DNA from 4 places in the Shinella sp. BE166 genome. Region 3 is predicted to be linked to each of the others. Evidence: riboswitches for the same ligand, from Rfam matches in the RefSeq annotation. Region 3 holds a riboswitch; each other region holds the start of a gene.
What was found. A riboswitch is a leader RNA that binds a small molecule or an ion and turns the genes downstream of it on or off. The one in region 3 is predicted to bind cobalamin.
Positions count from the first base shown of each region.

Region 1: linked by a shared signal. The riboswitch ahead of metE (5-methyltetrahydropteroyltriglutamate--homocysteine S-methyltransferase) and the one ahead of J2Y63_RS19365 (aromatic ring-hydroxylating oxygenase subunit alpha) in region 3 are both predicted to bind cobalamin.
Region 2: linked by a shared signal. The riboswitch ahead of nrdH (glutaredoxin-like protein NrdH) and the one ahead of J2Y63_RS19365 (aromatic ring-hydroxylating oxygenase subunit alpha) in region 3 are both predicted to bind cobalamin.
Region 4: linked by a shared signal. The riboswitch ahead of J2Y63_RS16755 (CbtB domain-containing protein) and the one ahead of J2Y63_RS19365 (aromatic ring-hydroxylating oxygenase subunit alpha) in region 3 are both predicted to bind cobalamin.

Region 1 covers NZ_JBPEHL010000002.1:514,182-517,360, reverse strand. Annotated here, with positions in the region: gene metE (5-methyltetrahydropteroyltriglutamate--homocysteine S-methyltransferase) at 1-1,790, opposite strand, end outside; cobalamin riboswitch at 1,891-2,105, opposite strand; gene J2Y63_RS06530 (endonuclease/exonuclease/phosphatase family protein) at 2,292-3,179, shown strand, end outside.
Region 2 covers NZ_JBPEHL010000004.1:616,707-619,885, reverse strand. Annotated here, with positions in the region: gene J2Y63_RS13710 (aromatic ring-hydroxylating oxygenase subunit alpha) at 1-901, shown strand, start outside; cobalamin riboswitch at 1,000-1,216, shown strand; gene nrdH (glutaredoxin-like protein NrdH) at 1,481-1,702, shown strand; gene nrdI (class Ib ribonucleoside-diphosphate reductase assembly flavoprotein NrdI) at 1,713-2,108, shown strand; gene nrdE (class 1b ribonucleoside-diphosphate reductase subunit alpha) at 2,105-3,179, shown strand, end outside.
Region 3 covers NZ_JBPEHL010000007.1:244,739-247,917, reverse strand. Annotated here, with positions in the region: gene J2Y63_RS19375 (diguanylate cyclase domain-containing protein) at 1-705, shown strand, start outside; gene J2Y63_RS19370 (DUF6656 family protein) at 702-1,307, opposite strand; cobalamin riboswitch at 1,608-1,837, shown strand; gene J2Y63_RS19365 (aromatic ring-hydroxylating oxygenase subunit alpha) at 1,946-3,179, shown strand, end outside.
Region 4 covers NZ_JBPEHL010000006.1:77,969-81,147, forward strand. Annotated here, with positions in the region: gene J2Y63_RS16750 (peptidoglycan-binding domain-containing protein) at 1-986, shown strand, start outside; cobalamin riboswitch at 1,058-1,426, shown strand; gene J2Y63_RS16755 (CbtB domain-containing protein) at 1,474-1,650, shown strand; gene J2Y63_RS16760 (CbtA family protein) at 1,663-2,451, shown strand; gene cobU (bifunctional adenosylcobinamide kinase/adenosylcobinamide-phosphate guanylyltransferase) at 2,453-2,977, shown strand; gene cobW (cobalamin biosynthesis protein CobW) at 2,981-3,179, shown strand, end outside.

The sequences.
Region 1 (3,179 bases), on a different contig from region 3:
CGGCATGTCGCGCTACGGGCGATATCGTCGCGCACGAAGGACCAGTTGAGGATCGTCACCGGGCCGGTCAGCATGCCCTTCACCGGCTTGTCGGTGAGGGACTGCGAATATTGCCACCAGCGCACCGTCATCGGGTTCGGCCGCGAGACGTCGCCGAAGATGATCGGCGGGCGGACGTAGCGCGAGCCGTAGCTCTGCACCCAGGCATGCTGCGTGAAAGCGAATCCGGATAATTGCTCGCCGAAATATTGCACCATGTCGTTGCGCTCGAATTCGCCGTGCACGAGCACGTCGAGGCCGATCTCCTCCTGCCAGCGGATGGCGGTTTCTGTTTCCTTCTGCAGGAAGGTTTCGTAGTCCGCGTAGCTCAACATTCCCTTGGCATGGGCGGAGCGCGCCTTGCGAACGTCGCTCGTCTGCGGGAACGAGCCGATCGTCGTCGTCGGGAACAGCGGCAGCCTGATCGCCGCCGACTGGATCCGGCGGCGCGTTTCGAAGGCGCTCGCGCGCGTCTTCATGCCCGCGTCGATGCCGGCAATGCGGCCCTGCACCAGCGGGTCGGTCACCTTCGGCGATGCGGCGCGGGCGGCGATGGCCCGCGAAGCGTCGTCCAGGGTTTGTCGAGCGGCATCCTTGCCCTGTGCAAGGCCCTTGCCGAGCGTCGCAAGCTCGCCAAGCTTCTGCGTCGCGAAGGCAAGCCAGGTCTTGAGGTCGGAGTCGAGCGCCGTTTCGAGATCGAGGTCGATCGGCACATGCAGCAGTGAGCACGCGGCGGCGATTTCGACCGCATCGGCGCCGCGGGCGGAAACGACCGGGGCCATTCGGTCGAGGATGGACGCGAGGTCCGCCCGCCAGATGTTGCGCCCGTCGATCACGCCGAGCGACAGGACCTGGTCCGCACGCACGGTCTGCACGACCGCGTCGAGCTGGTCCGGCGCGCGCGCAAGATCGACATGGAGGCCGGCGACCGGCAGGGCGGCAACAGCCGAAAGATTATCCGCGAGCGCGCCAAAATAGGTCGTGAGCATCAGCTTCAGGCCGGGTGCCGCCTTGGCGAAGCCTTCATAGGCGAGTTTGAAGGCATGGCGCTCGCCCTCGGTGAGGTCGAGCGAAAGGATCGGCTCGTCGACCTGAACCCAGTCCGCGCCTGCCTCGCCCAAACGGCGGAACAGTTCCTCATAGACCGGCAGCAGCTTTGCCAGGAGGTCGAGCGGCTTGAAGGTGGACGGACGCGCCTTCGCGAGCTTGAGGAAGGTCACCGGGCCGAGCATGACCGGGCGCGTGTGGATGCCGAGCGCCTTGGCCTCCAGGAAGTGGGCGACCGGCTTCTGCGTGGTGAGGCGGAACACCTGATCCTCCGAGACCTCAGGCACCATGTAGTGATAATTCGTGTCGAACCATTTGGTCATTTCGAGCGCGGGAACGCCGTGGCCGTGATGCGCATGGCCGCAATCGGCAGGACCATCCCGCTCGCTGCCGCGTGCCATGGCGAAATACAGCGAAAGCGGTACGTCGCCGCCGTCCCAGCCATAGGCGGCGGGAATGGCGCCGACCATCACGGCCGTATCCAGCACATGATCGTAAAAGGAGAAATCGTTGGAGGGAATCCGCGTGATGCCCTGGTCGCGCTGAAGCGCCCAGTTTTCGGCGCGCAGTTTTTTCGCCGTTTCGAGAAGGTCGGTCTCCGTGAGCTTGCCGGACCAGAAGCCTTCGAGCGCGAACTTCAGTTCACGATGGCGGCCGATGCGCGGGAAGCCGAGGGAGGCGACCGGGAGAGTTTGTTTGGACATTGTCATACCCCATTGGTTTGTGGGGGCATGGGTTGAGCGGACGCGTGCAGGCTCTGCCGTTGCCGGAGAGATGCAGCAACCACCGGGACACCCCGCCCGTGGACGTTCTGTTGCCTTGGCAGGTCTCCTGGCTCGCGGGTCGTCGCCGCTGTCCGTCTTCCCAAGGCTTTCGCCTCAGTGACATTGTTGGACAGCAACTCGCCGCTCACAGTTGCGGGGGCAGCCCCGGCTTTGCCGACGGATCGACGCACCGGATTCCCTCTTAGCCCTGGGACGGACGGACCATCCCAGGGAACCACGACGACGCGACTTGGCGTGATATCGGCGGCAATGTCAAGTCATATAAAGAAATCTTTATGTCTTTATTTATGGTGCGACTTAACGCAGCGTGCAGTCCTTGCCCATGATGTCATTGCAGCGTCGGGATGTGCGGGGTACATGCAAACCTCCCGTTACGGGAATCGGCCTCCCGCGAATCCCGTGATGCAGAAGGAACAGTCGATGCCCATAGTGCCGCGCCGGGGACCGATCGCCCTTGCCTACCGTGTCCTCGTCCTGCCGGGCGTCATCGCCTATCTCTTCGCCGTCAGCATCGTCGTGCTTGCCGGGGACCGGTTCTGGCTGGTCGACCTGCTCACCTTCGCCTGGCCCTATATCGTCGCCGCCGGCGCGTTGTTGGTCGTTGCGGCCGTCGTGACGCGGCGCCTGAAGGCGATCGTGATCGCGCTGACCGGGCTTGCCATCGCCCTCATACCGGCGGCCGACGTGCCGACTGCGCGCGCCTCTGCCGCGAAGAGCGGCCTGAAGGTGCTGACAGCCAATCTCTATGTGCGCAACCGCGAGGACCCCGCCGTCTTCATCGACCTGCTGCGCCGGGAAAAGCCCGACATCGTCGTGCTGGAGGAGACGACGGCACGGTGGGAGCAGGCGCTTTCCGCCTCAGGCCTGTTCGCCTATGAAAGCAGCGTCGACACCCGCATCCGCGACAGCCTGAAGGTTTTCTCCACGCTGCCGATCCGGGCGGAGACGGAGCTGAAGCGCGCCTTCACCGAGGAGCGCGCCTACAAGCAGCCGCTTCGGCTGGAGCTCGACATGGGCGGCAAGCCGATCTTCCTCTATGCCTTCCACCCGGAGACGCCGCGTCGGCTCTGGCAGTGGCGCGACCGCAACGACTATCTCTCGGCAGCCGCCGACGCCGTGAAGGGCGATCTCGAAAAGGCGCCGGTCATCGTTGCCGGCGACTGGAACACGCCGACCTGGTCGCCCTTCTTCCGAAATTTTTTAAAGCAGGCCGGCCTTGCCTCCACGGCGGGCGGCTGGTTGCAGCCCGTCACGCGCTTCAGCCTGAAACTCGATGCGCTTGCCTATATCGGCGCCTCGATCGACCAT
Region 2 (3,179 bases), on a different contig from region 3:
TCCCTACCACGCCTGGACCTATGGCAATGACGGGAGCCTGCGGGCCGCCCGCCTGATGCCGAAGGATTTCAAGCGCGAGGACCATGGGCTGAAGACGCTGCATGTGCGCGTCGTCGAAGGGCTGATCTTCATCTCCTTCGCCGATGAGCCGCTCGATTTTTCCGAGGTGGAGCGCCTGCTGCATGCGACCTGCGGGCAATATGGCTGGGCAAGCGCGAAGATCGCGCATCGCGAAACCTATCCGGTCGATGCCAACTGGAAGCTCGCCGTGGAAAACTATGTCGAGTGTTACCATTGCGGCCCGGCGCATCCGGAATATTCGCAGACCCATGCACTGGAGCAGCCGCTGCACATGATCGAGGCGCTGAATGCTGCGATGGAGGAGCGCACCTGCGCGCTCGGCATCGAGGTCGGCTCCGGCAACCATTGGCAGACGTCGCGCGAGGGCCGCGAGGCGATCCATGCCTTCCGCTATGCGCTTTATGACGGCGTGCAGAGCGGCAGCGAGGACGGCACGGCGGTCGCACCGCTGATGGGCCGTTTCTCCGATTTCGACGGCGGCGTTACCTCCATCCATCTCGGCGGCACGACCTTCCTCGTCTGTTATCCCGACCACGGCATGATCTACCGCTTCATCCCCAAGACCGCGCAGAGCTGTGAGATGGAGCTGATCTGGCTCGTCGACGGCAAGGCGGAAGAGGGCACGGATTACGACCTCGAAAAGCTCACCTGGCTCTGGAAGGTCACCACGGCGGAAGACAAGGCGATCATCGAGCACACGGCGCGGGGCGTTCAGTCGCATTATTTCGTACCCGGCCCGATCGCGCCGATGGAGCAGAACGAGTTGCGCTACATCGACTGGTATCTGGACGAGATCAGCCGGCCGAACGGCAAGGCGTAAGCCGCGGGCGTGCCGGATTTTCCGGCATGCGCCTTCCTTATCCCCAAGCGATATTGCGGCCAAACATCATAGTTGTTGACGCATTTTTTACCTCGTCTACTATATCTTGTGTTCGAGGTTCTTCCGATTCGAGAGGATCGGAAGCTAAGACGGGAATCCGGTGGGGCCATGATGGCCCTGTCAATCCGGAGCTGCCCCCGCAACTGTAAGCGGCGAGCGTTCGTTCGATAAGCCACTGGGGCGCAAATGCCTTGGGAAGGTGAACGGATGCGCCGACCCGCAAGCCAGGAGACCTGCCTCGCGCATGAACGTCCACGGGCGGGGTGCCCGGCAGGCGAACGATGGGTTGCGGAAGGATGCCGCCCTGTCGTTTCCCGAGTGGCCCCCGCATGAATTGCTTCGGGGTGAAGTCCATGTCGATACAGTTTCCAGCATATCCGCGCGAGTAGGCGGTAGTCCCGGCCGCGCGCCTGCGGCTGCCTGATTCATTTCCAGTCCATCGCACGGCCATCGGCGGATGACCGGACGATCTCCCATGCCAATTGCCCGACGCGCAATTGCAAAGTCACGAGGAAAACAATGTCCATCACCGTCTACAGCAAGCCCGCCTGCGTCCAGTGCACCGCGACCACCCGCGCGCTCGACCGCCAGGGCATCGATTACAGCGTCGTCGATATTTCGGAGGACACCGACGCCTTCGCGCTCGTCCAGGGTCTCGGCTACCGGCAGGTTCCGGTGGTGGTTGCCGGCGAGCAGCATTGGGCCGGCTTCCGCCCCGACATGATCAGCGCGCTCGCCTGAGCCGCGGACGATGGGCGATCTCGTCTATTTTTCCACGCGGTCGGAAAACACCCATCGCTTCGTCGAAAAGCTCGGCCTTTCCGCCGCCCGCATTCCCCTTCGCGCCGATGAGGCGCTGAAGGCGGCCGCACCCTTCGTGCTCGTCGTGCCGACCTATTGCGGCGAGGACGGGAAAGGCGCCGTTCCCAAGCAGGTGATCCGCTTCCTCAACGATGCGGACAACCGGTCGAACCTTCGCGGCGTGATTGCCGCGGGCAACAGCAATTTCGGCGCGACCTTCGGTATCGCCGGCGACGTCATCTCCGCCAAATGCGGGGTGCCCTATCTCTACCGCTTCGAGCTTCTGGGCACCGCGGAGGACGTCGCCAATGTCAAAGACGGATTGGAACGATTTTGGACACGATGACGCTTGAAAAGCCGGCAAAGGTTCCGGAAATCACGGCGCTGGATTACCACGCGCTCAACGCGATGCTAAATCTCTACGACGAGCACGGAAAAATCCAGCTCGATAAGGACCGCATGGCGGCCAAGCAGTACTTTCTCCAGCACGTCAACCAGAACACCGTGTTCTTCCATAACCTCAGGGAAAAACTCGATTATCTGGTGACCGAGGGCTATTACGAGCAGGAGGTGCTGGACCAGTATTCGTTCAACTTCGTGCGCGATCTGTTCGACCACGCCTATGACAAGAAATTCCGCTTCCCGACCTTCCTCGGCGCCTTCAAATATTACACGTCCTATACGTTGAAGACCTTCGACGGGAAGCGCTATCTGGAGCGTTACGAGGACCGCGTCTGCATGGTGGCGCTGGCGCTCGCCCGCGGCAACGAAGCGCTGGCCCGCGATCTCGTCGACGAGGTCATCTCCGGCCGTTTCCAGCCGGCGACGCCGACCTTCCTCAATGCCGGCAAGAAGCAGCGCGGCGAGCTCGTCTCGTGTTTCCTGCTGCGCATCGAGGACAACATGGAGAGCATCGGCCGCTCGATCAATTCGGCGCTCCAGCTTTCCAAGCGCGGCGGTGGGGTGGCTTTGTCGCTGACCAACCTTCGCGAGATGGGCGCGCCGATCAAGCAGATCGAGAACCAGTCCTCCGGCGTCATCCCGGTGATGAAGCTCTTGGAAGATTCCTTCTCCTATGCCAACCAGCTCGGCGCGCGGCAGGGGGCAGGTGCGGTCTATCTCAACGCCCACCACCCGGACATCATGCGCTTCCTCGACACCAAGCGCGAAAATGCCGACGAGAAGATCCGCATCAAGACGCTGTCGCTCGGCGTCGTCATTCCGGACATCACCTTCGAACTCGCGAAGAACAACGAGGACATGTACCTGTTCTCGCCGCATGACGTGGAGCACGTCTACGGCGTCGCCTTCAGCGAAATCTCGGTGACGGAGAAGTACCGCGAGATGGTCGAGGACGCCCGCATCAAGAAGAAGAAGATCAAGGCGCGCGACTTCTTTCAGGTCATCGCCGAAATCC
Region 3 (3,179 bases):
CGCAGTGCGGCGGGCGAGGGCGCGCTCGGCTCGTCGCTCGAAGCTTTGCAGCGGGCGACCGAGCTGCGTGTCACCCACACGGCGGAAATGGCGGAAAAGGTCGCCGCGCAGTCGGCCGTCATGGACGGCATCCAGAAGGAGATGGCGGAGTTCGAGGTGATGAAATTCGTCGATCCGCCGACCAAGCTCGGCAACCGCCGCGCCTTCAACAAGGCGCTCGCCCGCATCTATTCCAATCCGGACCTGCCGATGCTGTGCGGCGTCGCCGTCGCGGAGGTCGATGCCGACCGTCGCTTCTCACCCGCGCAGATAGAAGCCCTGTCCGAGCATCTCGTGAGCTTTTACGGCGGGCTGATCCGCCAGGTCTTCCCGGCCGGCGAGCTTGCCGTGCGCATCGATGGCCTGCGTTTCGGCTTTCTGTTCCACACCGCCGACGAAAGCGAAGCGACGCGGCTGATCGACCTGCTGCGTGCCGCCTTCCAGACGATGGCGCTGCGCGATCCGCGCACCGGCCGCAACCTCGGCCACCTGACCCTTTCGGCCGGTGTCTGCATGTCGGACCGCGCCGACAGCGCGCTCGACCTGTCGTCCGCCTGCGAGCGGGCGCTTGCGGAGGCTAAGGGCGCGGGCGGTGATCTCGTGATCGTCTACGGCCGCGGTGATGAAGTGCCGGCTGGCAAGGAATGGCTGCTCTATCGGGCCTAGATCGCGCGGATGATCTTGCGGAGCGCCTCGTCGCGCGCGCCGAGCATCAGCACGTTCTTCATGGCAAGGGCCGGGTCGTCCGTGCGAAAAATCACGCCGTTGCCGCGCACTTTGCGATCGATCCGCAGGCGGCCTTCCTCCTCGCCCGGCACGATGGCGACGGCGAAATACATGCGGCCCGGCTTCTGCGAAATGCCGGCGAAGAACTGCTCCTCGTCGCCGATGTCGGCAAAGAAGTTCGCCATGTAGAAGGCCCATTGCACGCTCTCGAATTCGGCAAAGCGCGAATTGGCGACGGTGATGTGGCAATAGCCGAGATGCGGCGTGTTGGCGAGCGTGCGGTGGAAGATCAGCTTTGGAAACTGGATCGAGCGGTGGAAGCTGTTGATGCGGTCGTGGGTGACCGTGCCCGCCCGTTCGAGCTTGCGGCCCGTGCGCTCGGCCACCTCCTGGTAGGTGAGGTAGCGCTTCTCGCTCGGCAGCCAGTCGAGGTTGCGATCGATGCGGCCGGTGCGCAGGAATTCCGTGTGCACGGCGGATTTGGGCGGGTTCGCGCGCTTGTAGGCGACGGCGTCGTAATATCGGAACTTCGTCTGCTGCACCTGGCGAGCACCCCATCCTAGCGCCTTGATCGCTGGGAAGTTTATGCAAACGACGTTAAACAATCCTTTCCGGTCCGCTCCCCATTCCTCGCAGGCAAGGGCACCGGGTCGCAATATGACAAGAGTATGATCGTGGGCAGCAAACTGCCGAGGGGATGGGCACCCTGCCGCAAAGCTAGGCATATCACCCTGACATATATGCAGAAATCTTGCCGCCCCGCTTTTTAACCACGCAAAAATCCTGTCGCCAAATCATGATGGCATGTCGTTTTTCGACATGTCGCGCGACGATTCTTGCGGTTAGATAAGCACACTCAAGGTGCCACGCTCCCGAAAGGAGCCTGGAGAATTGGGAAGCCGGTTAAAATCCGGCGCTGCCCCCGCAACGGTGTTGGAGCAAGACGCGGCATACGTCACTGGACGGGAGGTCTGGGAAGGCGCCGCGACGGTTCGAAGAGGAATGACCCGACAAGGTCATGCCACGCAGAACGCTCCTCAGCCCGGAAACCAGCCTGGAGAAACGATCGTGACTGGCTGCGGCGGGCGGCTGGGAAGCGTGCATTCGGTGCGGTTCGCTGCCCGGATGCCGTCTTCTTCCGTGCGCCTCAGCCCCAATTTAGATTATCCGAGGATCCGGCATGGACATTCGCAGCGACGTGCTCCGCAAGCTCAAGAACCGGCGCGATGGCTACAGCCTCGAGCAGGCCTTCTACATCGACCCCGACCATTACAAGCTCGACATGGAGACGATCTGGTATCGCGACTGGCTGTTCATCGGCCATGATTGCGAGATCCCCAAGGCCGGCAATTATTTCACCGTCCAGGTCGGCGATTATCCCGTCGTCATCACGCGCGACCGCAAGGGCACGGTGCGCGCGCTGCACAATTCCTGTCGCCACCGCGGCTCGCGCGTCTGCAACCAGCAGAAGGGAACGTCGGCAAAACTCGTCTGTCCCTATCACCAGTGGACCTACGAACTCGACGGCTCGCTGCTCTTCGCCCGCCACATGGCGGAGGATTTCGACAAGACGCAGCACAGCCTGAAGCCGATCCACTGCGAGACCGTCGGCGGCTACATCTTCATCTGCCTGGCCGACCAGGCGCCGGATTTCTCCGCCTTCCGCAACCTGGTCGAGCCCTATCTCGCCCGCCATCGTCTCGGCGAAACCAAGGTCGCCTTCGAAAGCACGATCATCGAGAAGGGCAACTGGAAGCTCGTCTGGGAAAACAACCGCGAGTGCTACCACTGCGCCGCCAATCATCCGGAACTCTGCCGCACCTATCCGGAAGCCCCTAGCGCCACCGGCGTGCAGGGCGCCAAGGACGATCCGGTGATCGCCGAGCACTGGGCGAAGTGCGAGGCGGTGGGCCTGCCGAGCGAGTTCAGGATGTCGCCGACGGGCCAGTTCCGCGCCGCGCGCATGCCGCTCATCCAGGACGCCGAGAGCTACACCATGTCCGGTGCGCGCGCCGTCCAGCGCCCGCTGTCGAGCGATGTGCTGGAAAGCCATATCGGCACGCTGCTGCTCTTCCACTATCCGACGACGTGGAACCATGTGCTGGCCGACCACGCCATCACCTTCCGCGTCATCCCGCTCGGCCCCGAGCTGACGCAGGTCACCACCAAGTGGCTCGTCAACAAGGATGCGGTGGAAGGCATCGACTATCGCCTCGACGAGCTCACCCATGTCTGGACCGAGACCAACGACCAGGATCGTCGGATCGTCGAGGAAAATGCCTTCGGCATCCGCTCGCCCGCCTACCAGCCCGGCCCCTATTCGCCGGAGGACGAGGGCGGCGTCATGCAGTTCGTCGAATGGTACGCCAACTTCATGATCGAACGGCTCGACGGCGCCAAAAAGCCGCTCTCGC
Region 4 (3,179 bases), on a different contig from region 3:
CGCGGGCCGAAGAGGAAGCCACCGCCCGCCGCGAGGCCGAAGCCAAGCGCATCGAGACCGAGAAGGCCGCGGCCGAAGAAAAGGCCCGCATCCAGGAAGAGGCCGCCGCCGCGCGCAAGCTTGCGGAAGAAAAGGCCGCGGAAGTGGAGAAGCTGAAGGCCGAAGCGGCACGCGCTGCGGCGGATGCCGAGGCCAAGGCTGCGGAAGCCGCCCGCCTTGCCGAAGAGGCTGAAAAACGCGCCGAAGAGGCTGCTGAAGCCGCAAAGCAGGCGGACACCGACAATGCCGAAGCCGAGGGGGCCGACACCGGCGAAGCCGCGACCGCCACCCGCGAAACCGAGACAAAGGACGCCGAGCGCAAGGACCGCGGCCTCGCCATCGAGCGCGCCGACGACGCGAAGAAGCGCGAGGAAGAGACCTTCGAGAAGGCCGTGCTCGGCGGCACGCAGGAATCGTTCCAGGCCTATCTCGACGAATATCCGAATGGTCGTTTCGTTGGGGATGCCCGCGAACGGCTCGCAGCTCTTGCCGATACCAAGCGCGAGGAGGCCGTGACGCCGAAACAGGAAACCGAGACGGCCATTATCGACACCGAGCGCCAGGCCATCGAGGAGCGGCCGATCGTCGATCCCCGCGAGGCCTATATGGACCGGTCGATTCGCGTGCAGGCCCAGCGTTTCCTGAGCGCGCTCGGCTACAATACCTACGGCGTCGACGGCGTCTTCGGCCCGCGCACCCGCTCGGCGATCGCCGCCTGGCAGGGTTCTTCCGGCTATCGCGCCGATGGCTACCTGTCGCGTCCGCAATACCGCGCGCTGCGGCAGGCCGCGCAATATGCCGAGGCTCGCCAGAACCGCCAACGCCGCTACCAGCAGGACTATGACGTGCTCGAAGGCCCGGTCGACGGGTACTATGAAGAGCGCGAATACCGCGGCGACAGCTACTACAACGATGGCGGCGGTCTGGTGATCATTCCGGGCTATTGAGCGGGCGACGGCGGTTTCAGCACAGGCGATGCCGCTGCCGATCGATTGACTTGCGCGATGCGGAAGCATAATCATCCGGATTATTGGATGGTTCCCGGGTCCGGAAACGGATCGGGGAGTAAATGGGAATGTGACGCGGCGGACCCAAATAGGGCGCTGCAATCACGGCCGACCCCGCGACTGTAGAGTGGCGAGGGACGTTCATCTGGAGGGCAGGATCTGCGTGCGGGAGGAAGCAATGGTGCTTCAGGCCGTGCCGGGGAAACCAGCCGGAAAAGCCACTGGGTGGCATCGCGATAAGCCGGGGCCGGACGCCTCTCTGTCTACGAATCGTCCACCCTTTTGCGATGCTTTTGCCCGGGAAGGTGAGAATGTTCCGCAGGCGTTGAAAAACGCCGGACGCCGCGAGCCAGGAGACCTGCCAGCCGATGAGGGCATTTCGCCCGACCTGGGGAGGGGCTTCCCCAACGCCTGCACGGAGGTTGTCATGGCTGTTTCTTCAACGTCTTCTGTTACCCTTTCCGCAAACGACCGCCTTGTTGCCGGCGTTTTCGCGCTTCTGATCGGCGCTTTCTTGGTGTTCGGCGCGGGCCTCGCGAATTCGGCCGTGCTGCACGACACGGCGCACGACACCCGTCACTCCTACGGCTTTCCCTGCCACTAAGGAGTTTTTGACATGATCGTTCGTTATCTCCTGGCCGCCCTGGTGGCCGGGCTGTTCTCCGGCGTGCTCATGACAGCCGCCCAGGAGGCGCGAGTCGTGCCGCTCATTCTCCATGCGGAGGAATTCGAGGGCGGCGGCGAAACCGCGCCGGCCACCGAAGGCACCACGCCCTCCACCGATGGCGCCACCCAGACGCAGGAGCATTCGTCGCTCGGCGACGTCCTTCTGGATGTGGCTTCGTCCTTCTCGCCGATCTCCGTCGCCTACGCCCATGAGGGCGAAGAGCACGAAGAGGGCGGCATCATGTTCGGCATGAGCCGGTTCTCCGGCACGCTGCTGGCAAACCTCGTGACCGGCTCGGGCTTTGCCCTGCTGCTCGCCGGCTTCAGCCTCGTTTCCGGCCATCCGATCACGGTGGCGAACGGTGCGCTGTGGGGTGCAGCCGGCTGGCTTGCCGTGCACATGCTGCCGGCCATCGGCCTGCCGCCGGAACTTCCGGGCTTCCCGGCCGCCGATCTCGGCGACCGCCAGGTCTGGTGGGTTGCGACCATCGTGCTTTCGGCGGCGGGGCTTTACCTGCTCTTCCTCAAGGACGGCATCGTCGCCAAGATCGCCGGCATCGTGCTGATTGCGGCGCCGCAGGTCTACGGCGCGCCGCAGCCGGGCGACATTTCCAGCAATGTTCCGGCCGTTCTCGGCGCGGAGTTCGCCGTCGCGGCGCTGGCCACGACGCTGTTCTTCTGGATCGTGCTCGGCCTCTCGCTGGGTTTTGCCAACGAGAAGATCGCCAAGGCCGCCTGATATGGCACAGACATCGCCCGGAGCCGTCCTGGTTCTGGGCGGTGCGCGTTCCGGAAAATCCGCTTTTGCCGAAAGGCTGGTCGCCGAGACCGGCCTTTCGCGTCATTACATCGCCACCGGCCGCGCATGGGACGATGAGATGCGCCAGCGCATCGCCAAACACCGCGAGGATCGCGGCGACGGCTGGCAAACCCATGAGGAGCCGCTTGCGCTCGCCGCCCGTATCAGGGGTTTGGCACGAGCGGACCGGGCGATACTCGTCGATTGCCTGACGCTCTGGGTCACCAACCTGATGCTGGAGGAACGCGACATGGCCGCGGAATTTGCCGGCCTCGCGGAAGCGATCGACGGCGCGCCGGGCCGGCTGGTCTTCGTTTCCAACGAGGTCGGCCTCGGCATCGTGCCGGAAAACCGCATGGCGCGCGAATTCCGCGACCATGCCGGGCGGCTCCACCAGCAAGTGGCCGCCCTCGTGCCAGAAGTCTATTTCGTCGCGGCCGGATTGCCGCTGAAAATGAAGGGTTGAGTCATGCTGCAACAGAAAATCCCCGCCACCGTCATCACCGGCTTCCTCGGCGCGGGCAAGACGACGCTGATCCGCAACCTGCTGCAGAACGCCGGCGGAAAACGCATCGCGCTCATCATCAACGAGTTCGGCGATCTCGGCGTGGACGGCGACGTGCTGAAGGGTTGCGGTGCGGAAGCCTGCACCGAGGACGATATCATCG